3 regions of the Paenarthrobacter sp. NPDC090520 genome follow, and region 3 is predicted to be linked to each of the others. Evidence: riboswitches for the same ligand, from Rfam matches in the RefSeq annotation. Region 3 holds a riboswitch; each other region holds the start of a gene.
The links. Region 3 has a riboswitch for S-adenosylmethionine ahead of ACIQTZ_RS01525 (aminotransferase class V-fold PLP-dependent enzyme). Riboswitches for the same ligand answer to the same signal wherever they lie in the genome.
Positions count from the first base shown of each region.

Region 1 (7,599 bases), on a different contig from region 3:
TCGCACAGTTCGGGTACGGTGTGATGTTTGTCCTTGAATCGGCGTTTTGATCGGCACCCATAGATCATTTGTGATATTTCTTGGGTATGACGCAAGCTACGCCAGAACACGTAGGCCTCCTGCTCCGCAACGCCCGCAGCGAAAAGGGCTGGACGCAAGGACAACTCGCTTCTGAGCTGGGAACCAGCCAGAGCGCCATTGCCCGGATGGAACAAGGCAGGCAAAACCTGAGCCTCCGGATGATCGAAAGACTGGAAGCAATCTTTGGCCGGTCCATTGTCAAAGTGGGCCGGCCCCAAATGACGCACCTCCGGGTTGAGGGCGGCCGCACCCTCTCCGGGGAAGTGGACGTCAACAGCAGCAAGAACGCAGGCGTCGCCCTGCTCTGTGCCAGCCTCATCAACCGTGGCACCACCACGCTGCGGCGCCTGGCCCGGATCGAAGAGGTCAACCGCATCGTGGAGGTGCTGACGTCCATCGGCGTCGAATGCACGTGGCTCAACGGCAGCGACCTTCGCATCCGCCGGCCCGAGGTCCTGGATCTTGGCTCGATGGACGTGGACGCTGCCCGTCGCACCCGCAGCGTGATCATGCTCCTCGGCCCGCTCCTGGACGAAACCAGCGAATACCAACTGCCCTACGCCGGCGGTTGCGACCTTGGCACCCGTACCGTGGAACCCCACATGCAGGCACTGCGCGAGTTCGGCCTGACGGTGGAGGCAAAGTCCGGCTTCTACTCCGTGGCCGCTCCTCCCGCTGACGGGCACCACCGCTCCTTCGTGCTGACCGAACGTGGCGATACCGTGACGGAAAACGCGATCATGGCCGCCGCGCACCGCGAGGGCACCACCGTGATCCGCAACGCCAGCCCCAACTACATGGTCCAGGACCTGTGCTTCTACCTGCAGGGATTGGGCGTCGGCATCGAGGGCATCGGCACCACCACGCTGCGGATCACGGGCCGTCCCAGCATTGACGTGGACATCGAGTACTTCCCGTCCGAAGACCCCATCGAGGCCATGTCCCTCATCACCGCCGGCATCGTCACCAACTCCGAGGTGACCATCCGCCGCGTGCCGATCGAGTTCATGGAAATCGAACTCGCCACGCTGGAGCAGATGGGCCAGAAGCTGGAGATCTCCGGCGAGTACAAGGCGCGCAATGGCCGCACCCGCTTGGTGGATGTGACCACCAAGCCTTCGGAACTCCGGGCTCCGCAGGACAAGATCCACCCCATGCCGTTCCCCGGCCTGAACATCGACAACCTCCCGTTCTTCGCCGTGATCGCGGGCAACGCCGAGGGCCAGACCATGATCCACGATTGGGTCTACGAAAACCGGGCCATCTACCTCACAGAGCTCAACAAACTGGGCGCCCAGGTGCAGCTCCTGGATCCGCACCGTATCTACGTCAATGGACCCACCAAGTGGCGCGCAGCGGAAATCGGCTGCCCGCCTGCCCTTCGTCCGGCGGCTTGCCTGCTCCTGGCCATGCTCGCGGCCCGCGGAACCTCCGAGCTCCGGAATATCTACGTGATCGAGCGCGGCTACGAGGATCTGGCCGAGCGTTTGAACACCATTGGAGCGAAAGTGGAGTACTTCCAGGACTAGCTTTGCTGGCGCACCCGTTCGCGCCATTCGCTCCCTTGGCTCGACCCGGCCGCGCCGGTTTCCGCCCGGCGCTCCAGGTCTACCTGGTGCGAACGGCGGGAAGGGGTGCGCGGCCGGAGCGCGGAGCGCAAAATGAAGCATGCGGACATTCGGGGTTGAGGAAGAACTGCTCATCGTCGATCCCGTGACGGGCGAACCGTTGGCCCTCGCGGATGCACTGCTCAATGGTAGCCACCCGCAACAAACAGGTACCGGGCTCAGCTACGAACTCAAGCTCGAGCAGATCGAAACCCAAACACGGCCGTGCCACAGCTACGCAGACCTCCTGCACCAGATCCGGCGCGGCCGGGCCATGGCCAGCGAGGCTGCCCGTAAACACGGTGCCCGCATAGCAGCCCTGGCTACGTCGCCCCTCGCATCCACCACCCACACCACGCCCGATCCCCGCTACGCCGAGATGCTGGAGCGGTTCGGGTTGACGGCCCATGAGCAATTGACGTGCGGCTTCCATGTGCACACCTCGGTTGAGTCGCCGGAGGAGGGCGTGGTGGTGCTGGACCATATCCGGGACAAGCTCGCGGTCCTCACGGCCTTGAGCGCAAACTCTCCCTACTGGCGCGGCCTTCCCACGGGCTTTGACAGCTATCGCATCCAGGCCTGGAACAGATGGCCCACCTCCGGCCCGTCGGCTGTGTTCGGTTCGTTGACGGCCTATCGCCGGATGGTGAGCCGGTTGCTGGACACAGGGGTGCTCCTGGATGAAGGCATGATCTACTTCGATGCACGCATCTCGCGGACCCACCCCACGGTGGAGGTCCGTGTGGCCGATGTCTGCCTTCGGTCAGAGGACGCGGCCCTGATTGCAGTGCTGGTGCGGGCCTTGGTTGAGACGGCTTCCTTGGAAATGCTCGACGGCGTTGAGCCCTCCTCGGTGCCCACGGCGCTGCTGCGCATGGCCAGTTGGCAGGCCAGCAATGTAGGCCTCCGTGGTGACCTGCTGGACTTCGGGGAGTTCCGTCCCGAACCGGCTGCCGAAGTGGTGTGGGCCCTGGTGGACTACCTGAGCCCGGTCCTTGACGATCAAGGAGAGCTGGGCCTGGTCAAAGCCGGGATCGCGGATATCCTGGAGCGCGGCAACGGTGCCCACGAGCAAAGAGAGGCTGTGACGCGGTTCAACCGCAAACACCAGAGCCACCCGGAGAGCCCGCCAACCCCGGAAGCCCTCGCGGCCGCCGTCGGGCATGCCGCCAGGTTGACCATGCGCGGGGCGTCAGCCGACGCCCATCGCGATCCCGCGCCCATCCTCGGCCGGGTCCGGCGGGCCTGACCCGGTCTCGTCATCCCAAGCGATCAAGAAAACCCCCACGAGTCCCTCCGTGAGGTAGAAGACGAACGGCGGAATGTCCTTGGCGGTCAGGAGGATGATGCCGAAGACCGAGGCAGCGCCCGAAGCCGTGAGACCTACCCAGCGCTTGGCCGGCGAACGCAGCAAGCCCGCGCCCAATGCGCCCAGCCCGGCAATGTGTAGCCAGGAATACCCAAGGAACGGTGCGTTGGACCCTCGACGGTAGGCGAAACGCTCAAGGTCCGATGCCCTGCGCGACAGGCTGTAGACAAACAGCGGTGCGCCCGCCAGCAATGCTGCAGCGGACGCACGCGCGAAGGTCTTGGCCGTTCCGCCAGGCAGCGCCCGGGCGAAGGCTGCGAACCCCATCGGCACGGCAGCAGTTCCCGCGGCAGCCAGGTGGTGCCCCATGATCCAGCCCCGCTCGCCACGCATCAGCAGCCGCAAGCGTTCGGCTGGATCCTGTGTGGTGTAGACCTGCGGAACGGGTGAAATCCCCACCAACCACACCACGGAACCCGCGACGATGACAGCCCCCGCCCGGCGGTATGGATGCCTCATGGCATGAAGGTTAGACCTGTTTGAGGGCCTTCTCCAGATCCAGGATGAGATCGTCCACGTCCTCAAGGCCTACGGACAACCGGACCACGCCATCGCTCAACCCGATCGCTGCGCGACCCTCCGGTCCCATGGCGCGATGCGTGGTGGTGGCCGGATGGGTGATGAGGGACTTGGAGTCGCCCAGGTTGTTGGAGATGTCGATGACGCTCAGCCCGTCCAGGAGCGCGAAAGCTGCTTCCTTGGCCGTCCGGCCACCGGACGGCGAGAGCTCGAACGTGAGCACGGTTCCGCCGGCCTTCATCTGCTTGGTGGCGAGCTCGTACTGCGGGTGCGACTTCAGGAGCGGGTACTTGACCCAGCTGATGGCCGGCTGCTGCTCGAGCCACTCGGCGATCTTCAGCGCGGAAGCCGAGCTGTGGTTCACGCGCAGCCCGATGGTTTCGAGGCCCTTGGTGAGCACCCACGCGTTGAACGAGGAAAGGGAGGGGCCGGTGTGGCGCATGAGTTGCTTGACCGGGCCATCGATGAATTCCTTGGTGCCCAGGATCGCCCCGCCCATGACGCGCCCTTGGCCGTCAATGTGCTTGGTGCCGGAGTAGACAATCACGTCCGCGCCCAGGTCGCCACAGCGCTGCAGCAGGGGAGTGGCAAAGACATTGTCGACGACGACTGTCGCCCCCGCGGCGTGGGCCAGTTCGCTGACGGCCTGGATGTCCACGATTTCCTGCATCGGGTTGGACGGGGACTCGAAGAAGACGGCTGTGGTCGGCTCGGACAGGGCAGCACGCCACTGGTCCAGGTCCGGCCCGTCAACGAAAACGGTCTCCACGCCCCAGCGCGGCAGGATCTCGTTGAGGATCACAAAGCAGGAGCCGAACAGTGAGCGGGCGGCAACCACACGGTCACCGGCACCCAGCAAGGCACCCAAGGCAGTGAAGACCGCGGACATGCCGGACGCCGTCGCGAAGCATGCCTCGGTTCCTTCCAGCAGTCTCAGGCGTTCCTGGAAGGTGGCCACAGTCGGGTTGCCGTAGCGGGAGTAGACGAAGCGCTCGTCTTCGCCCGTGAAGGCGCGTTCCGCGGCGGCAGCGGATTCGTAGACGAACCCGGAGTTCAGGAAAACCGGCTCTGCGGTTTCCTGGAAGTTGGTACGGTCAAGGCCACCGCGGACGGCCTGGGTGTCAGGGCTCCAGCCGGCGGCGTCAGGATTGAAAGTCACTTTTAGTCGTTCCCCAGGTTGGTCGGCAGGCCACGGTTCTTCCAGCCGTTGACGGTGCGTTCGCCATAACGGTCGGGTTCGCCCTCAAAGCCTTCAAGGACGTTGTAGGCCGTGAAGCCGGCCTGAGTAGCGGCGATGGCAGCAGCGATGGAGCGCTGGCCGGAACGGCAGATGAAAACGAGTTCCACGCCGTCGCCCTCGGGGGCCTGCTGTTGCAGGTCCTCCAGGAAGCGGGAGTTCGGGATGCCGCCGGCGAGGTTCCACTGGATGAACAGGGGATCGTTCTCCGTGGCCTTGGTGTCCGGAATACCGATGTGGGCCCATTCGCCCTCGGTGCGCACGTCCACCAGGATGGCGCCGTCTTCAAGTTTTGCCCACGCGTCCTGCGGGGTCAGGTCCCCTGCGTAGCTCATGCGTGGCCCTCGAATGCTTCCTCGTAGTTGTCCAACTCGTCCACGGCGCTCGCAACAGCTGCGTCCGCACTGGCTACCGCAGCGGGCAGGATCACGGCCTGCGCCACGATGACGGTTTCGCCGTTGAACGTGGCCGCCGGGCTGCCGTGCAGCACGTAGCCCTCGGCCAAAGCAGCGGAGATCCGTTCGCAGAATTCACGGGTATCAGGACCCGTGATCAGGCGGTAGGAGAGTTTTTCTTCAGTGGGTTCAGGCATTCGTGGTGCTCCTCAGTCACGCTTGCAGTTCGAAGTTCGAAGACGCCGAGTAGTCACCTGAGGCACCCCGCCGCGGGAGAGGGTTGCCGACCAGCAAGTCAGGGCTTAACGCTGGTGCTCATTACTCAAGAAAAACGTAACATCCACGGCCGGGAAGCCGCATTTGGCGACTGCACCGCCGTCGTCATGTTGCGTAACCGGTGCCTCCCCGGGGCGGGCCGAACGGGGTCCAAATGTGACGCCGCGGGAGCATAATTGACGCAGTACGACCCCCTGTAACTTCGCATGAAATCAGGTCGCGGTGAACGGACACAGCAGTTCTACACTCAAGCCCATGCTTCATTTTGGATGGTTCGTGGGCCACGGATTCGGAGTCCAAGGCTGGGGGACGCCCGGCTACGGCCTGGGTTACGACTGGAAGAAACCCGCGCTGTACCAGGAGGCCGTCAGGGCCTTCGAGCGATCCGGGCTGGACCTGTTCATCATCGAGGATTCCCTCACCGTTCCGGATACCTACGGCGGCACCGCCGAGGTGTCCTTGGCCCACGCATCCTTCGCACCGAAGCACGACCCCCTGGCCCTGGTTCCGTACCTGCTCTCGGCCACGCAGCACCTGGGGATTGTTCCGACCGTCAGCGCCTCCTTCTACCCGCCCTTCACCGCGGCGCGGCTCCTCGCCACGCTCCAGCACTTCTCCGAGGGGCAGCTCGGGTGGAACGTCGTCACTTCGGGCAGCGACCTCGCCGCCCAGAACTATGGCCTGGACCAACAGATCGAGCACGACCTGCGGTATGAGAAGGCTGAGGAGTTCGTCGACGTCGTCAGGCGGCTGTGGCGCAGTTGGGAACCTGGCGCTGTGCTTGAGGACGTGGAGGCCGGCAGGTTCGCGGACCACACCAAGGTTCACCCGATCAACCACCAGGGCGACTTCTTCAAGGTTCGTGGACCCCTCAATACGGCCCCGCTACCGGAGGAACCTGTGCTGGTACAGGCCGGGGCCTCGCCCCGCGGCAAGGCGTTCGCGGGCGGAAACGCGGACGTGGCGATCGCTTTGGCGCGCGGGGTGGACGGCATGAAGGCCTACCGCGATTCCATCCGCGAGGAGGCGTCGAAGGCGGGCAGGAACCCCGACGACGTCAAGGTCCTTTTCGTCCTCAAGCCCACCGTGGTGGGGTCCACTGCAGAGGCGGAGGAACTGAGGGCGCAGCGCCGGGAGCTCACACAACGGGATATCGACAGCCAACTCAACTCGATCTCCTACCTCTCGGTGATCGACTTCAAGAAGTTCGACCTCGACGAGCCCCTCCCCACCCTGAGCACCAACAGCAACCAGGGAACACTGGAACACTTCTCCAAGGCAGCCCCTCCAGGGTCCACGTTGCGCCAGATCCTGCAGGCCCGCAGCGGGGGAGCCGGAGACTCGATCATCGGCACCACGGAAGAGATTGCTGATTACCTCGAGGAGACCGGGGAAGCGGTTGGCGGTGATGGCTTCCTCTTCTCCGGGTTTGTGGATCCGGTGACGGTCCACTCCGTGCTGGACAAACTCACCCCGGAGCTTCGGCGCCGCGGGCTGTTGAGGAGCAGTTACGGCAGCGGTGGTTTCCGCCAGAACCTCCTGGACTTCTGACATGGCCCCCGTGCCCAAGGAACTGGTGATCGGGACCGCCGCTGTGCCTCCCGAACGCTTGGCCCACGTCGCCTCTGATCCGGCGTTTCACGTGAAACTCAACCATGATGCGTTGACATTGATGGGCAGGTCGCGGGAGATCGTCGAAGAGACGGCCGCGTCCGGACAACGCGTCTACGGGCTCAACACCCTGCTGGGTTCCGGGCGGGACACTGGCGTGGAGGAGGAGTCCGTCCTCAGTTACCAGGTGCAGGTGGTCCGCTACCACAACAGCGGAGTGGGTCCCTATCTGGACCTTGCCGCCGCCCGCGCCGTCATCCTCACCCGGCTCATCGGTTTCAGCCGCGGCGGTTCCGGCGTCCGTCCCGAAACAGCAGGCTTCTACGCCGAACTCCTGAACCGTGGGGTGCACCCCGCGATCCCGTCCGAGGGCTCGGTGGGTTCTTCCGATCTGACCCAGCTTGCCGCCGTCGCCGCCGTCGCCATCGGTGAAGGTGAAGCTTTCGACGCCGAAGGCACCCTGGTGCCCGGCGCCAAAGCGCTCGCCGACGCCGGCCTGCAGCC
Region 1 is NZ_JBIVXM010000025.1:11,157-18,755, reverse strand. Features, by position in the region: gene ACIQTZ_RS21260 (UDP-N-acetylglucosamine 1-carboxyvinyltransferase) at 87-1,610, shown strand; gene ACIQTZ_RS21255 (glutamate--cysteine ligase) at 1,750-2,937, shown strand; gene ACIQTZ_RS21250 (hypothetical protein) at 2,881-3,516, opposite strand; gene ACIQTZ_RS21245 (O-succinylhomoserine sulfhydrylase) at 3,527-4,735, opposite strand; gene ACIQTZ_RS21240 (rhodanese-like domain-containing protein) at 4,738-5,148, opposite strand; gene ACIQTZ_RS21235 (DUF1737 domain-containing protein) at 5,145-5,405, opposite strand; SAM riboswitch class IV at 5,419-5,531, opposite strand; gene ACIQTZ_RS21230 (NtaA/DmoA family FMN-dependent monooxygenase) at 5,707-7,035, shown strand; gene ACIQTZ_RS21225 (aromatic amino acid ammonia-lyase) at 7,037-7,599, shown strand, end outside.
Region 1: it holds a riboswitch for S-adenosylmethionine, as region 3 does, so the genes downstream of both, ACIQTZ_RS21235 (DUF1737 domain-containing protein) here and ACIQTZ_RS01525 (aminotransferase class V-fold PLP-dependent enzyme) in region 3, are expected to answer to the same signal.

Region 2 (7,599 bases), on a different contig from region 3:
GGACCCAGAGCACCTCCACCGTCTCATCCGTGGGGTTGATCCAGGTGTGGGGCTCGCGGCCCGGGAAGGAAAGGGTATCCCCTTCTTCGAGGTCATATTCCTCGTTGGTCAGGATCAGCTTGATCCTGCCTTTGACGACGTGCAGCACGTCAACATCGCAGTCCACGGCATAGAGTTCATTTTCGCCACGCCCCCGCGGCTCGATGGTTGCCTGCAGGATCTGGAGCCTGCGCTCGGAACGCGCCGTCAGCAGCCGCTCCACAATGCCCTGGCCACCCAGGGAAATGCGCGGTCCATCGTCGCGCCGCGTCAGATGCGTTTCGGGCGCTGCGAACAAGTCGCCGACAGACACGGACAGCACCTGGCACAGCGTCACCAGGGAGGCCACTGACGGTGAGGTGAGGTCCCGCTCCACCCTGCTGAGGAAGCCTTTGGTCAGTCCCGTCGCGTCTGCAACCTGCTCGATGGTGAGCCGCTGCGCCTGCCGGGCTGCACGGATTCTGGAACCGATGGCAACGGGAACATTGCTGGGTTCAACGGGTAGAGCCTTCATTCACAAAACCTTTCAGGCCCGTCCGGGAGGCCCTGTCATTGGAGCCAATAGTAGCCGGACAGCCACGGCAAAGACCCAGAATCCGCGGAACCATGACCAAACCACCTTGACTGTTACTCCCATCACAACATATCCTCATAGGCAACAAGTGTTGTCTGTGAGGCACACAACACACGTCCAACTCCGTTCGTCAGCACAGAGACTTCGACGCCCTGCAGGAGTATCGTCGAATACCCCAACCTCCGTGCATCAGCTCCAAGGAGCCACTCATGGACTCTTCGTTCATCAACATCGCCATTGTGGTGGTGTATTTGCTTGCCATGCTGGCGTTCGGCTGGTGGGGCAAGTCCCGCACCAAGAACAACAGCGACTTCCTGGTGGCCGGCCGCCGCCTGGGACCGTTCCTCTACACCGGCACCATGGCCGCGGTTGTCCTGGGTGGCGCATCCACCGTTGGCGGCGTTGGCCTGGGCTACAAGTTCGGCATCTCCGGCATGTGGCTGGTGGTGGCCATCGGCGCCGGCGTCCTCTTGCTGAGCCTGCTGTTCGCCGGCACCATCCAGCGCCTGAAGATCTACACGGTCTCGCAGATGCTGAGCCTCCGCTATGGAAGCAAGGCCACCCAGACCTCCGGCATCGTCATGCTGGCCTACACCCTCATGCTCTGCGCAACCTCCACCGGCGCCTACGCCACCATCTTCGTGGTCCTTTTCGACTGGGAACGCTGGCTGGCCATCGCCGTGGGCGGTGCGATCGTGCTGGTTTACTCCACCATCGGTGGCATGTGGTCCATCACCCTTGCTGACCAGGTCCAGTTCATCATCAAGACCGTGGGCATCTTCCTGCTGATGCTGCCGTTCGTCATGAACGCAGCCGGCGGCCTGGACGGCATCCGCCAGCGCGTTGATGCAAGCTTCTTCCAGATCGACGGCATCGGCCTGCAGACCATCATCACGTACTTCGTGGTGTACACGCTTGGCCTCCTGATCGGCCAGGACATCTGGCAGCGCGTCTTCACGGCAAAGACCCCCACGGTTGCACGCTGGGGCGGCGCAACCGCCGGCGTCTACTGCATCCTCTACGGTGTAGCCGGCGCCCTGATCGGCCTCGCCGCACGCGTGGCGTTGCCGGACATCGACGTGGCAAACCTCGGCAAGGACGTTGTCTACGCCGAGGTGGCAACGCACATCCTGCCCATCGGCATTGGCGGCCTGGTCATGGCAGCTGCCGTTGCCGCGATGATGTCCACCGCCTCCGGCGCACTCATTGCCGCGGCCACAGTGGCCCGCGCAGACGTAGTCCCCTTCGTCGCCAGCTGGTTCGGCAAGACCATCAACACCGACGACACGGAAAACCCCGAGCACGACGTCAAGGCGAACCGCTACTGGGTCCTCGGCCTCGGCGTCCTGGCGGTCCTGATCTCCATGGCGGCCCAGGACGTGGTCGTGGCCCTCACCATCGCCTACGACATCCTGGTAGGCGGCCTCCTCGTCGCCATCCTCGGCGGCCTTGTATGGAAGCGCGGTACCGGCATCGCGGCAGCCTGGTCCATGGCCGTGGGCTCGGTCCTCACCCTGGTCCTGCTGATCCTCTTCGCAACGGGTGTGATCGAGAGCGCCGACGGCGTCTACGCCAACGATCCCATCTACTGGGGCCTCGGCGCTTCGTTCGTGACGTTCGTGGTGATCTCACTGCTCACTCCGCCCACCGATGCCGCCGTCCGCGCGGCGTGGGACAAGCGGGTTGCTGGAGCCATCTCGGATGAGCTCCCGCTGGACGCCCACCCGGTCACCAGCCACAAGGCCTAGAGTCCGGCCACACAGTGGCCACCTGGGCAATGTACGACGGCGGCGCCACCCTTCGCGGGGTGGCGTCGCCGTTTGCGTCGTCCCCGGCTTCCACAAGCACACCCACCCCCATTGCGGGGAGGCATTAGGATAGGACGCAGCTTCAAGAGATGTGGCGCCAAGCTCCGACTGGCCGCACACCAACCCCATGTTCACGGGTGGTTCGGATGAGGAAGCGGCCCGCCCCGGACCAGAGACAACCGAGCGGGCAAGAGCACTCCCACCAAGGAGCAGTCCTTGCCGTACCAGGCTGAAACCAGCACGATCCAAGATCCCGCACACCGAGCAGGCGCATCCCAAGCGGCCCTGGTCAACACCAGCCCCATCGAAAGCGCCGCCCCCGCAGTCCGGGTGATTCCCGTCGTCGATCTCGTCCAAGGCACGGTGATCATTGCAGCGCGCGGCCGCGCCGAACGATTTCACCACCCTGAGCCCCGGCTGCTGGCCGCGGCCTTGGCACGGTCCGTCCGCGCCGCACGTTGGTGTTCCGCGTCGCAGACGCTGACGGTGGCGGTGGCCGCCGTCGGACATACCGCGGGGCGCGAGCAGCACTTCAGCCTGGTGCCGGCTGCCTAGGATTCGTCGCCGTCGCCGCGGAATTCTTCCTCGGCCTCATCGAGCGGCACAATGCGCTCGTCGTCGTCCGCCACCTCGCCTTCCTCTGCCCAGGCCTCGTCCACTTCCTGGTCCTCGTTGTAATCGTAGGCCGGATCCGATTCGATGGTTGCCCGTTCCGGGTGGTGGGGATGTGATTCGGTGCTCATGCTGCAACCTCCGTCCGATGGGCCGCACCAGGCGGTCCACTGACCGATGTGCGGGGAGTGCCCCGCCCCTGTCTAACCATCTGAGCACCGCCTCAGGAAGGGGTCAAGGGAGGGCTGCCGACGGCCACAGCGCCGCTGCAGCAGGGTATGGAATTAAGGCATGCCGAACATTCCCGCTAAGGAATACCAGCCAAAAATCCCCGGAAATAAGCGGTACAGTGGGCGGTGCAAAGGGGCCGTAACCGTCCCATCAAGCCCAGGAGAAACAGTGCAACAGCACCAGGAATCCCACGGTCCGTCGAGCCCCGCTCCGGCCCCCCACCCCGCAGACGAAGCCCCGCGAACACCCACGCAGTCGGATATCCGGCGCTGGCGGCAGTACCTGGCAGACGAACGGGCCGAGGCCGCCGTCTACCGCGAACTCGCCCAACGCCGTGACGGCGAGGAACGCCAGATCCTCCTGGCCCTGGCAGAAGCGGAAGGCCGGCACGAAGCCCACTGGCTCAAGCTGCTCGGGGAACACGCCGGCATGCCCAAGGCGGCGTCCGCACGCAGCCGGCTCCTCGGTTTCCTGGCGCGGCACTTCGGATCCGTCTTCGTCCTCGCGTTGGCCCAACGTGCTGAGGGGCGCTCCCCCTATGGCACCGACCCGTACGCCACCCCCGCCATGGTGGCCGACGAGCAAATCCACGAGGAAGTTGTCCGCGGCCTCGCAACCCGCGGCCGCAACAGGTTGTCCGGCACGTTCCGCGCAGCGGTTTTCGGCGCCAACGACGGCCTGGTCAGCAACCTTTCCCTGGTGATGGGCATGGCCGCGACGGGCGTTTCCAGTGCCGTGGTGCTGATGAGTGGCGTTGCCGGCCTGCTGGCGGGTGCACTGTCCATGGGTGCCGGCGAGTACGTCTCCGTCCGGTCGCAACGGGAACTGCTCAACGCCACCCTTCCCACCCAGGCCACGTTGGCCGCAGCGCCGTCCTTGGACGTGGAGCACAACGAACTCGTCCTGGTGTACCTGGCGCGCGGCATGACCAGGGAAGCTGCTGAACACCGCGCCGCAGAGCGCCTGGGGCTCTTCAGCTGCGACTGCGATCCCAGCCTTTCGCTCCAGCCAGAGAAGGAAGAAGTGGCGGACGAGCACGAGACCGTCGGTTCCGCATGGGGCGCTGCCATGTCGAGTTTCTGCTTCTTCGCCTCGGGCGCCATCGTCCCCATCCTGCCATTCGTCTTCGGCATGGTCGGCTGGAACGCCCTGATCCTGGCCGGAGCGCTGGTGGGCATTGCACTTCTGGCGACGGGCGCCGTCGTCGGGCTGCTCTCCGGAACGTCCCCGCTGAGCCGTGGCCTCCGCCAGCTGGCCATCGGCTTGGGCGCCGCAGCTGCCACCTACGGACTGGGCCTCCTCTTCGGAGCGGTGATCGTCTAGGCCTCGCCGGCATGAATAGACGGGACCACCCCGGTCCCGTAATGTTGGTTCGTCCTCTGCGCTGCCTGCGTGAACGGGGCCTGAGGAATGGAGAACCGTGGACACCGAGCATGGGGAGTCGCATGCGCTAGAACCCCGCCGTGCCGGCAAGGCGCTGCGTTTGCTCCTCGGCCTTGTCATGGCGGTGGTTGCCGCTGTAGTCGCCGTCCTGGTCAGCGGTTTCCTGCACGGCGATCCACGCATTACGGCCCTGGTCCCGGGCGCCGCCCTGCCCAACGCCCAACAAGGCGGACCAGGCACGCACAACCCGGCGCGCGCCCACAATGCTCCCCCACCCGGGCTGGAAGAGGCCGATGCCCCGCTCGCCTCGCCTCCCGCACCGGCCTTCACGAGCGATTCATACAAGTTCCTGGCCACGAACGACGACGGCACTCCGGTTGGTTATTCGCCGTGCCGGCCGCTGCACTACGTGGTCAATGACGCCTCGGCACCCGCGGGAACGGATGAACTCTTCCAGGCGGCCTTGGCCAACGTCTCGGCCGCGACGGGCATCCAGTTCGTCAATGACGGCACCACGGACGAGCTGCCCACTGCGAAGCGGGAGCCGTACCAACCGGCGAAGTACGGCGAGCGCTGGGCACCGCTGCTGATTTCCTGGACCACCCCGGAGGCCGCACCCGCGCTGGAGGACAAGGTCATTGGCACCGGTGGCAGCAGCATGTATTGGTTGAACAAGGGACCCAAGAGTTACATCACGGGCAGCCTGGAACTCGACACGCCACAGATCTCCGAGCTCCTGGCTGAGGAAGGCGGCTCGGATTACGTCCTGGCCGTCATGCAGCACGAGCTGGGCCATGTGATGGGGTTGGACCACGTGGATGACCCGGTGCAGCTGATGTATCCGGAGATCGGCGCACCTGATGGTTTGGCTGACGGCGACCTGACCGGCCTGCACCTGCTGGCATCTGCCCCCTGCCGCAAGGACATCTAGGCCGGTTCCTGGCTGGGGCCGAGCCATGGACTTCCCGGCGGGCGCGGTCCTATGCTGTCCCCAAACGGCCGACGGCGGCGCCCCAACCGCGGTTCCGGGCCGTCGCGTCAGGGGGTTCGATGGAACCTGATGGGTCGCCACAAGGGCCAGACCCCTATCCCCCGCCGCGTCATCTCCCTCCTGCACAGGGACCGCTGCAGCAACCCACTCCACAGATAAGGCACCGCACCGTGGCCGCGGTCTTCTTCTTTTTCGGGGTCCTGGGATTGGTCTGCGCGGGTGCCTACTTCGGCGGAGACCTGCAGCCGCTGTGGGGTTCGGATGCACCGCAAAGCCAGTCCCCGCGCCCGGGGGTGCTGCCGTTCGGACAACGGGAAGACCCTGTCCCAGGGCGGGAGGAGGCCGACGCTCCCCTGGGCACGCCCGCACCCCTGCAGCGGAGCAGTACAGCCTACAAGTTCCTGGCGCTCAAGACGGACGGCACACCTGTGGCCTACTCCCCCTGCCGCCCCATCCACTACGTGGTGAACTCGACTCTGGCTCCTGCGTCCTGGCAATCCTTGGTGGAGGAAGCCGTGCGGCAGGCCAGCCTGGCGACTGGCCTTCACTTCATCTACGACGGTCCCACCTCGGAGCAGCCCACCAGCAACAGGGCCGGCTACCAGCCAGAGATGTACGGCGACCGCTGGGCTCCCGTCCTGATCGCCTGGACCACCCCGGAGCAGGTCCCGCGGCTCACGGGCCAGACCGTCGGGCTGGGTGGCAGTTCGTCGATCGGGCTGAGTAACGGCTACAAGGCCTATGTCACCGGCACGGTGTCCCTGGATGCGCCGCAATTCGCCGGCATCATGGGGTCCTCCCAGGGCCGCGAGATCGGCGTGGCAGTGATCATGCACGAGTTGGGACACGTCCTGGGCCTCGACCACGTGGATGATCCCCGCCAGCTCATGTACGACCAAGCCTCGTGGGTGCGCCAATACGCGGCCGGCGACCTGACGGGCCTGGCCAAGCTCGGCTCCGGTCCGTGCAGCAAGGACTTCTAGCGCTCCTGCACAGGACGCCCGGCCCGTCCGGCCACGATGTCCACCGCTTCCTCCACGGTGTCCACCAGGAAGATCCGTTCAGCCATGGGCCTTCCCGCGGCCAGGCTTTGCAGCATGGGCCACGCGGGAAAGCTCCGTTCCCAGTGCTCGCGTCCCACCAGCACCATGGGCGTGACGGTTTCCGGCGCACCGTAGTAGTTCTCGCACGCGTCCTGGAAGATCTCCTGCACGGTCCCGGCCGAGCCCGGGAGGAACACGATTCCGCCGTTGCACAGTTCCAAAAGGATGGCCTCCCTGATGGCGTTCGCGAAGTACTTGGCGATGTGCGTCGCAAACAGGTTGGGTGGCTCATGACCGTAAAACCAGGTGGGAATGCCCAGCGTGGCGGTGCCTTCCGGATGATGGTCGACGACGGCGGCGGCCTCGCGCGCCCACGCCGTCACCGACGGCCTGAACCCCGGAACGCCGGCGAGCGCCTGCAGCGCCGCGCGGAAGTCGTCGTCGTGCGTTTCGCTCAAGTACGCACCCATGTTGGCCGCTTCCATGGCACCGGGACCGCCGCCCGTGGCGACCGTGAGACCGGCCTGCGCGAGGAGGCGTCCCAGTCGGGCAGCATCAGCGAACTCCCGGGTGCCGCGTTGGGCAGCATGGCCGCCCATGACTCCCACCAGCATGGAACCCGGGAAGGCCCCGTTCTGGAGCGCCTCATCCAGGGCGTCGCCGATCGCGTGGTCATGGAGTGCTGCGGCGAGCGTCGCATCGAGGCTTGAGCGCTGGCCCGGAAGGATGCTCCACTGATAGACCTTGGCATCCAGCGTGTCCTCGTACTCAGTGGCGGAGATGTCTTCGTAGAGTTCCTGTGCGGTGTAGAGGCTGCCGCGGTAAGGGTTGAACGGCACTCCGCGCAGCTTGGGGAAGATCAAAGCGCCGCGGCCCCGGAGGGTCTCTTCCACACCGTCGTCGAAGGTGCATCCCAGG
Region 2 is NZ_JBIVXM010000005.1:211,309-218,907, reverse strand. Features, by position in the region: gene ACIQTZ_RS08820 (helix-turn-helix domain-containing protein) at 1-553, opposite strand, end outside; gene ACIQTZ_RS08815 (sodium:solute symporter) at 823-2,361, shown strand; SAM riboswitch class IV at 2,502-2,621, shown strand; gene ACIQTZ_RS08810 (hypothetical protein) at 2,638-2,976, shown strand; gene ACIQTZ_RS08805 (hypothetical protein) at 2,973-3,164, opposite strand; gene ACIQTZ_RS08800 (VIT1/CCC1 transporter family protein) at 3,433-4,587, shown strand; gene ACIQTZ_RS08795 (matrixin family metalloprotease) at 4,742-5,578, shown strand; gene ACIQTZ_RS08790 (matrixin family metalloprotease) at 5,809-6,621, shown strand; gene ACIQTZ_RS08785 (LOG family protein) at 6,618-7,599, opposite strand, start outside.
Region 2: it holds a riboswitch for S-adenosylmethionine, as region 3 does, so the genes downstream of both, ACIQTZ_RS08810 (hypothetical protein) here and ACIQTZ_RS01525 (aminotransferase class V-fold PLP-dependent enzyme) in region 3, are expected to answer to the same signal.

Region 3 (7,599 bases):
ATCTCGCTTTGCCGGCCATCGGGCGTGAACTGGGCGGCGGCTTGGTGATCCAGCAGTGGGTGGTGGATGCGTACCTCCTCACCCTCGGTGCCCTCATCCTGGTTGCCGGTTCCCTGTCCGACCATTTTGGCCGCGCCCGGATCCTGCAGTGGAGCCTGGCTGGTTTTGCACTGACCTCCGTGATGTGTGGACTTGCCTGGAACGGCGAGGTGTTGGTGGTCTCCCGGGCGTTGCAGGGCATTGCCGGGGCACTGCTGGTGCCCAGCTCCCTTGCCATGATCGTCACGTCTTTTTCCGGTCCGGCGCAGTCCAAGGCAATCGGCCAGTGGTCCGGGTGGACGAGTGCCGCGGCGATCGTGGCACCGTTGATCGGTGGAGTGTCTGTAGACCTTTTGTCCTGGCGGGTGATCTTCTTTATCAACGTGGTTCCGGCCGCCGCCATCTGGCCTATGTTGGCTGGGCTGCGGGCATCGGATGCAGCCCGGGACAAGAGCAAGAGGATCGACTACCCGGGCGCCTTGCTGGCCATGATCGGCTTAGGCGGCCCGGTCTTCGCGTTCATCGAACAGGGCAGGCTGGGGTGGACCAGCCCCTTCGTGTGGGTTCCGTTGCTGCTGGGCGGTGTGGCTTTGGGGTTCTTCCTGTTCCACGAGGGCAGGACCTCTGAGCCCATGCTTCCCTTGGGGCTCTTCGCCATCCGGAACTTTGGCTGCGGCAATCTCGCTACCTTGGCCATCTACGGAGGCATTTCGCTGGGCTTCTTTGTCTTGGGCATCTACCTGCAACAGGTGGGCGGCATGGGTGCTACGGCGGCGGGAATCGCGTTGCTGCCGGGGACGGTGATCCTGATGCTCGCCGCTTCCTACTTTGGCGGCCTTGCCGGAAAGTATGGTCCGCGGTGGTTCATGACCGCGGGACCCCTGTTGTGCGGGACAGGTTTCCTGATGTCCTTGTCCGTCCAGGAGCCACTCAATTACTGGACACAGGTGTTCCCCGGCCAAGTGGTCTTCGGGCTGGGGCTTGCGACGCTCGTGGCCCCGCTCACCGCTGCCATCCTGGGTGCCGTTCCACCTGAAGAGGCGGGGATCGGTTCCGCTGTCAACAACGCAGTAGCCCGCATCGCCGGCTTGATCTGCATCGCCTTCGCAGGCTTGATCGTGGGCCCGGTCTTTACCCGGGAGGGCCTGTACAACGCGTTGCTGGTCACGGCGGGACTGTTCGTCCTGGGGGCGGTGGCGTCCGCCGTCGGAATCCGCAACCCGGTGCGCGATGCGGCAGGTGCCGCTGTTCCCGACCAAACGTCCGACGACGGCGGGCCGCTGGGGGCGGCGTCCTGACCTGGGGCGGTGCCCGGCTCAGACGTCAGCGAGGACGCAGCCTTCGTGCACCTCGGTGCTCTGCACCCACAAGGCCGAAGTAATTTCATCGGCGAGGTCGAAGTCGCGCCGCTGGGCACCGCTGCCGATCCTTACCACCAGGGCGCCACCGAAGGGCTTGCGGCCTACAATCTCGATGCGGGCGTCCAAGGCAATGTCTTCGGCGGCCAGATAGCGGAGCAGGTCAGGGTTTTCGTCGCTGATGCGCGTGATGCGGCCCGCGTGTCCCTGGTCCAGTTCGATCATGCGGTAGGCGTGCGGTAGCTCCACGGAGCCATCGGATGAGGGAATGGGGTCTCCGTGCGGGTCCCGGACAGGGTGGCCCAGCTTGGCGGACATGCGTTCAATGAAGGTGTCAGAGACTGCGTGTTCCAACATTTCCGCTTCGTCGTGGACCTCGTCCCAGCGGTAGCCGAGTTCCTCCACAAGGTACGTCTCGATGAGCCGGTGCCTCCGCACCATGGCCAAGGCCAGTCGCATGCCGTCGGGCGTCAGGCGGATGGCGCTGTAGGGCTGGTGGTCCACCAGGCCCTGGTCCTTGAGCTTGCGCACCATTTCGGACACCGAGGAATTGGCTACGCCCAGCCGTTGGGCCAGCTGGGAGGACGTGATGGGCTTGTCCTGCCACTCAGTGAAGGAGTAGATGACCTTGACGTAGTCCTCGATCGAGGAGGAGGGCGTACTGGTCTTCACGTTCCAAGCCTACCGTGGGAGGGCGCCTCAGGCCTTGCAGGCCCGCCACGTCTGCGTCACGTACGGCAGGGCCAGGGGTTGGCCAGGGGCGTGGCCGAGGTGTTCGTAGAGGTACCACTCCAGGTTTCCCATGACCTTGGCACGGGTAGCCTCGTTGGCTCGAAGGTAATAGCTGCGCGACTTGGTCAATTCCATGATGTCCCCGGGGGACACAGCATCCTCCCAATGGGTGACATGGCATTCCAAGCCGGTGAACTCCGGACCGATGGCCGGCCGGAAACCCGGTTTGTGTACGTCGCCGGCATGCATGATGCGTGAAAGGCGGTGCACCCAGGGGACGGAAGTATCCAATTGGTTCCAGATCAGGCCCAGGACGCCATGCGGACGGAGCACCCTGGCGATTTCCGTGCTGGCTTTGTCGGGATCGCACCAATGCCAGGCCTGGGCAACACTGACGACGTCGAAAGCTGAGTCCGCCAGTCCGCTCGCCTCGGCGGTGCCCTCCAACGCATGGACCTGCGGGCACGACAGGCGGAGTTGCGCCAGCATGTCCGTGGAAGGATCGACGGCGGTAACCTCAAGACCTCGGTCCACGAGCAGCGTGGTGAATTTTCCCGTGCCCGCGCCGATGTCGGCCGCGGACTTCGCGCCGGCAGGAAGAAGCCAATCCACGGAGTCTGCAGGGTAGCCGGGACGCACCACATGGTAGTGCTCGCCGCCATCCTGGAAGCTTTGCCCCAGTTCCTTGCGCCGGACCGCGTGCAGCTTGGGACCGCTGGGTTGATGCGAACCCTTGGAAGGGTCTTGGGACCGCATGGTGTGTACAGACTCCTCTACCGCGAACGCCGGAAGTACCCTACGAATTTACAGCAAGGCAGGGCTGGCCGGGTCACGGCAAAGTGCGGTCAGTCCACGGTGCAGGGAGCAGCGCCTGCGGTACCGGGCGTGTTGGGGGCCCATTCGGGATAGCTGCGGTGGTCGTTCGCCGGAACCCAGCGGCCCTCGTCCACCACGTAGTCCCAGCCCAGCCCGGTGCCCTTCAGTTCCTGGATTCCCTTGAGCAGCCGGGCGGCGTCCTCCAGCCGGGAACCCACGCCGAAGCTGGCGCGCAGGGAACCGGACGGCAGGCCCAGGCGCTTGAGGAGCGGGTGTGCGCAGAACCGGCCATCGCGAAGGCCCACTCCGTGTTCCGCGGACAGGTAGGCGGCTACCAGACCGGCGTCGAATCCCTCCACCGAGAAGTTGACCACACCGATGGTGTCCGTGGAATCACTGAAGATCTGGTGGACGGTGACCCCGTCGATGGCCTGCAGGCCCTCCACAAGGTAGGAGCGGATGGCGGCCTCGTGGTCGTGCCAGGCCTGCTGGTCAAGGCCGGCCAGGACCTGCGTGGCGCGGGCCAGGGTGGCGGCGCCAAGGACGTTGGGGGATCCGCCTTCATGGCGGGCCGGACCTGTCGCCCAGCTGACGGAGTCGAGGCGGGCTTCACGGACTGCGCCACCGCCGGCAAGGTGCGGCGTTCCGGCGTCGAGCCAATCGGGGCGGCCTACCACTACGCCGGCACCGAAGGGTGCATACAGCTTGTGGCCGGAGAAGACCACGTAGTCGACGTCCGCTTCGGCGATGTTGATCCGGCGGTGCGGGGCGAGTTGGGCAGCGTCCACCACGATGCGGGCACCGAATTCGTGGGCAAGGGAGGCCAGTTCCGCGATGGGCAGGATTTCACCTGTCACGTTGGAGGCGCCGGTGACCGCGAGCAGTGAGACTCCGCCTTGGGCCAGTTCGTGGCGCAGGTTGGCGAGGGTCGCAGCAAGCGTGGAAGCGGCTACGACGCTGCGGTGCGGCACGCCCTGCCACGGCAGCAGGTTGGCGTGGTGTTCGATGTCCAGGTACAGGACTTCGCCGGTTGGCGTACCGTCGATCTGCGGAAGGCAGCCGGCCAGCAGGTTGAGGGAGTCGGTGGTGTTACGGGTGAAGATGACGGAGTCATCGGGGCGCCCGCCCACGAAGTCGCGCACGATCTCGCGGGAGTTTTCATAGACGGACGTGCTGATTTGGGACGCGAATCCGGCTCCGCGGTGCACGCTCGCGTAGTACGGCAGGACCTCGTTCAGGTACGCGGACACGATGGTCAGCGCCGGCGCGGAAGCTCCGTAGTCGAGGTTGGCGTAGCGGACGTGGCCGCCCTGGATCAGGGGCGCCTGCAGTTCGGCGCCAGTCACGGCGGCAAGGGGCCTGGCGGCCGCGGCTTCCTGCGTGGCAGTGGGAAGGGCGGTGGATTCGAACGTAACAGTGCTCATGGGACCTCACTCAAGAGGGACCCCCTTGCGGGGGGATCCGCGCTTGCCGTATCCGTTCCGGACCGGCCTGGTCGTCACCCGGGGCACCCCACCGCGAATGGAGGGTTGCCGGCCAGCAAACCGGGGTTTAGCGCTGGCACTCGTGACCTGTAGTAGACATTAAGGCACCCCGCATGCCGGACACAAAGCCGTCCACTTTGTTAAGCGCATTGTTACGCAGGATGCGGAAAGGGCGGATTTGGCGAATAAAGTGCGGCGGACACCTCCCAGGGAGGTGTCCGCCGTCGAAAATTCAGAGGAGATCGTCGATTCCCGGATTGAGGCGTTTCAGGACCTCGGAGTGCAGGATCGAGTTGGTTGCCAGTGCGTTGCCGCCGAAGGGGCCATCCTCACCTTCAAGGGAAGTGAACCGGCCGCCCGCCTCCGTGACGATCGGCACGAGGGCCGCCATGTCATAGAGGTTCAGTTCGGGCTCGCAGGCGATGTCAACGGCGCCTTCTGCCACCAGGCAGTAGGACCAGAAGTCCCCGTAGGCGCGCGTACGCCAAATGTCCTCGGTGAGGCCGAGGAACTCGTCAAGGTTCCCGCGCTCCTTCCAGCCGGACAGGCTCGAGTAGGACATGGACGCATCCGCGAGCGTGGAAACGTTGGAAACCTTCAGCCGGGTGGCCGAGGCCAACGAGCGGCCCATGTAGGCGCCCATGCTTTTGGCCGCCCACCAGCGCTTGCCCAAGGCTGGTGCGCTGACCACGCCCACCACGGGTTCGCCTTCGTCGATCAGGGCGATGAGGGTTGCCCACACGGGGACGCCCCTGACGAAATTCTTGGTGCCGTCGATGGGGTCGATGACCCAGCGCCGTGAACCGTGGCCGCTGCTTCCGAATTCCTCACCGAGGACGGCATCACGGGGGCGTGAACGCGACAACTGTCCGCGGATGGCTTCCTCAGCGGCCTTGTCCGCATCCGTGACCGGCGTCAGGTCGGGTTTGGTTTCGATCTGCAGGTCCAGGGCCTTGAACCGGTCCATGGTCTGGGCGTCCACGGAATCGGCCAGGACGTGGGCCAATCGCAAGTCATCGTTGTAGCTGGAAACGGGTTGGGTCATGCCACCAAACTATCGTGAATCCTCCACGCCCCGGGGGAGGTGAGGCTCCGACCCTCAGTTGACGGTGCCCAATTCCTTGGTTTCCTTGGCCTCCAGGCGGGGGTCGGCACCGAGCAGGCGCCTGAGCGAAGCCAGGCGGGCCACGCCGGAAGGGCCGGCATTGCCTTGGTTGACCCACTCATCCAGCCCGCAGTTCACTGCACTCGCGTCATGTTTGCAGCCACGGTCGCAGGCTTCCGTGCCGGGCTCCAGGTCGGGGAAGGAATGCAGAATGCGGCCGGCATCAACGTGGGCAAGGCCGAATGAACGGATGCCCGGGGTGTCGATGATCCAACTGCCGGAAGGAGCGTCCGCCAGTTTGAGGGCCAGGGCGGAGGAGGAAGTGTGGCGTCCGCGCCCGGTGACGGCATTGACCCCACCGGTCGCCCGTTCGGCTCCTGTGAGGGCATTGACCATGGTGGATTTGCCCACGCCGGAGTGTCCCAGCATGACGGTTACCTTGCCGTCGAGGTGGGAACGCAGGCGGGAGACGGCGTCGCTGTCCAAACGGGCGGAGAGCCCGTCGTCTGAACGTGCATCGATGCCGGAGGCCTGCGAATCCGCCGTGCGGCTGATGATGACCGGAAAGTCGAGGCTGAGGTAATTGGCCAGAAGTTCGGCAGGATCCTTGACATCCGCCTTGGTGACGAGGAGCAGCGGCTCGATGCCGGCGTCGTAGGCTGCTACCAGTGCGCGGTCGATGAAGCCGGTGCGTGGCTCCGGGTTCGCTGCAGCCACAACCACCACCAATTGGTCCGCGTTGGCCACCACGACGCGCTCGATGGGATCGGTGTCGTCCGCGCTGCGGCGCAGAAGCGTCCGGCGTTCCTCGACGCGGACCAGCCGCGCGAGCGTGTCCGGGCCACCGGAAACATCACCCACGAGTGCCACGAAATCACCCGGGACCACCGGGTTCCGGCGCAGTTCGCGGGCCCGTGCGGCAATGACCACCCGCTCATTGTCGGTGTCCTCACCAACCACTGCGGTATATCGGCCGCGGTCCACCGTGATGATCCTGCCGATCACGGCGTCGTCATGGCTGGGCCGATCCTTGGTGCGGGGGCGGGAACCCTTCTTGTTGGGCCGGATCCGTACGTCCGATTCGTCCCAGGAGCGTGCGTCGCGGCCCATGGTCAGCTCGTGGCCCCGCCCGATGAAGCCTCAGCCGGGGTCCGGCCGAGCATCGCTGCCCACATCTGCGGAAACTCCGGCATGGTCTTCGACGTCGTTGCGATGTCCTCCACTTGAACGCCCTCAACGGCGAGGCCCAGGATGGCCCCGGCCGTGGCCATGCGGTGGTCCGCATAGCTGTGGACTACACCGCCATGAAGGGCCGCCGGGTGGATGATGAGGCCGTCGGCCGTCTCTTCGGCGTTCCCGCCGAGTCGGTTGATTTCGGCCACCAGTGCGGCAAGGCGGTCTGTCTCATGGCCCCGGAGGTGCGCAATGCCGGTGAGGCGGGAGGGGCCCGTGGCCAGCGCGCACAATGCGGCGACGGTAGGGGCGAGCTCGCTGGTTTCGTCGAAATCGGCGCCCAGGATCTCGGGTCCGCCCTTGACCGTCAGGGTTCCGTCCTCCAGCGACACCTCAGCGCCCATGGATGCCAGGATGCTCCGCCACAGGTCACCCACCTGGGTGGTCTCGAGGGGCCAGTTGGGGATCCGGACGGTGCCGCGCGTGGCAAGTGCTGCCGCGAGGAACGGACCGGCGTTCGACAGGTCCTGTTCGATGCGCTGGTCGAAGGCCCTGATGGGACCGGGGGCCACGCGCCAGTGGTTGGGGACGGAATCGTCCACCTGGACACCGACGCTGCGCAGGACTGCGACCGTCATGTTGATGTGGTCCAGGCTGGGCACCGGCTTGCCGACGTGCTCCAGGTGCAGCCCCTCCGTGAAGCGGGCGCCAACAAGCAACAGGGCCGAGACGAACTGGGAGGAGGCGCTGGCGTCGATGACCAGGTGCCCGCCGCGGACTTCGCCCGAGCCCTCCACCGCGAACGGAAGGGCCGACGGCGTCCTGCCGCCTTCGCTGCGGACGGGCACGCCGAGTGCGACCAAAGCCTCGATGATGGTTCCCATGGGGCGTT
Region 3 is NZ_JBIVXM010000001.1:310,058-317,656, forward strand. Features, by position in the region: gene ACIQTZ_RS01510 (MFS transporter) at 1-1,337, shown strand, start outside; gene ACIQTZ_RS01515 (metal-dependent transcriptional regulator) at 1,356-2,069, opposite strand; gene ACIQTZ_RS01520 (class I SAM-dependent methyltransferase) at 2,097-2,885, opposite strand; gene ACIQTZ_RS01525 (aminotransferase class V-fold PLP-dependent enzyme) at 2,975-4,369, opposite strand; SAM riboswitch class IV at 4,404-4,517, opposite strand; gene hisN (histidinol-phosphatase) at 4,662-5,474, opposite strand; gene ACIQTZ_RS01535 (ribosome small subunit-dependent GTPase A) at 5,529-6,644, opposite strand; gene aroA (3-phosphoshikimate 1-carboxyvinyltransferase) at 6,647-7,599, opposite strand, start outside.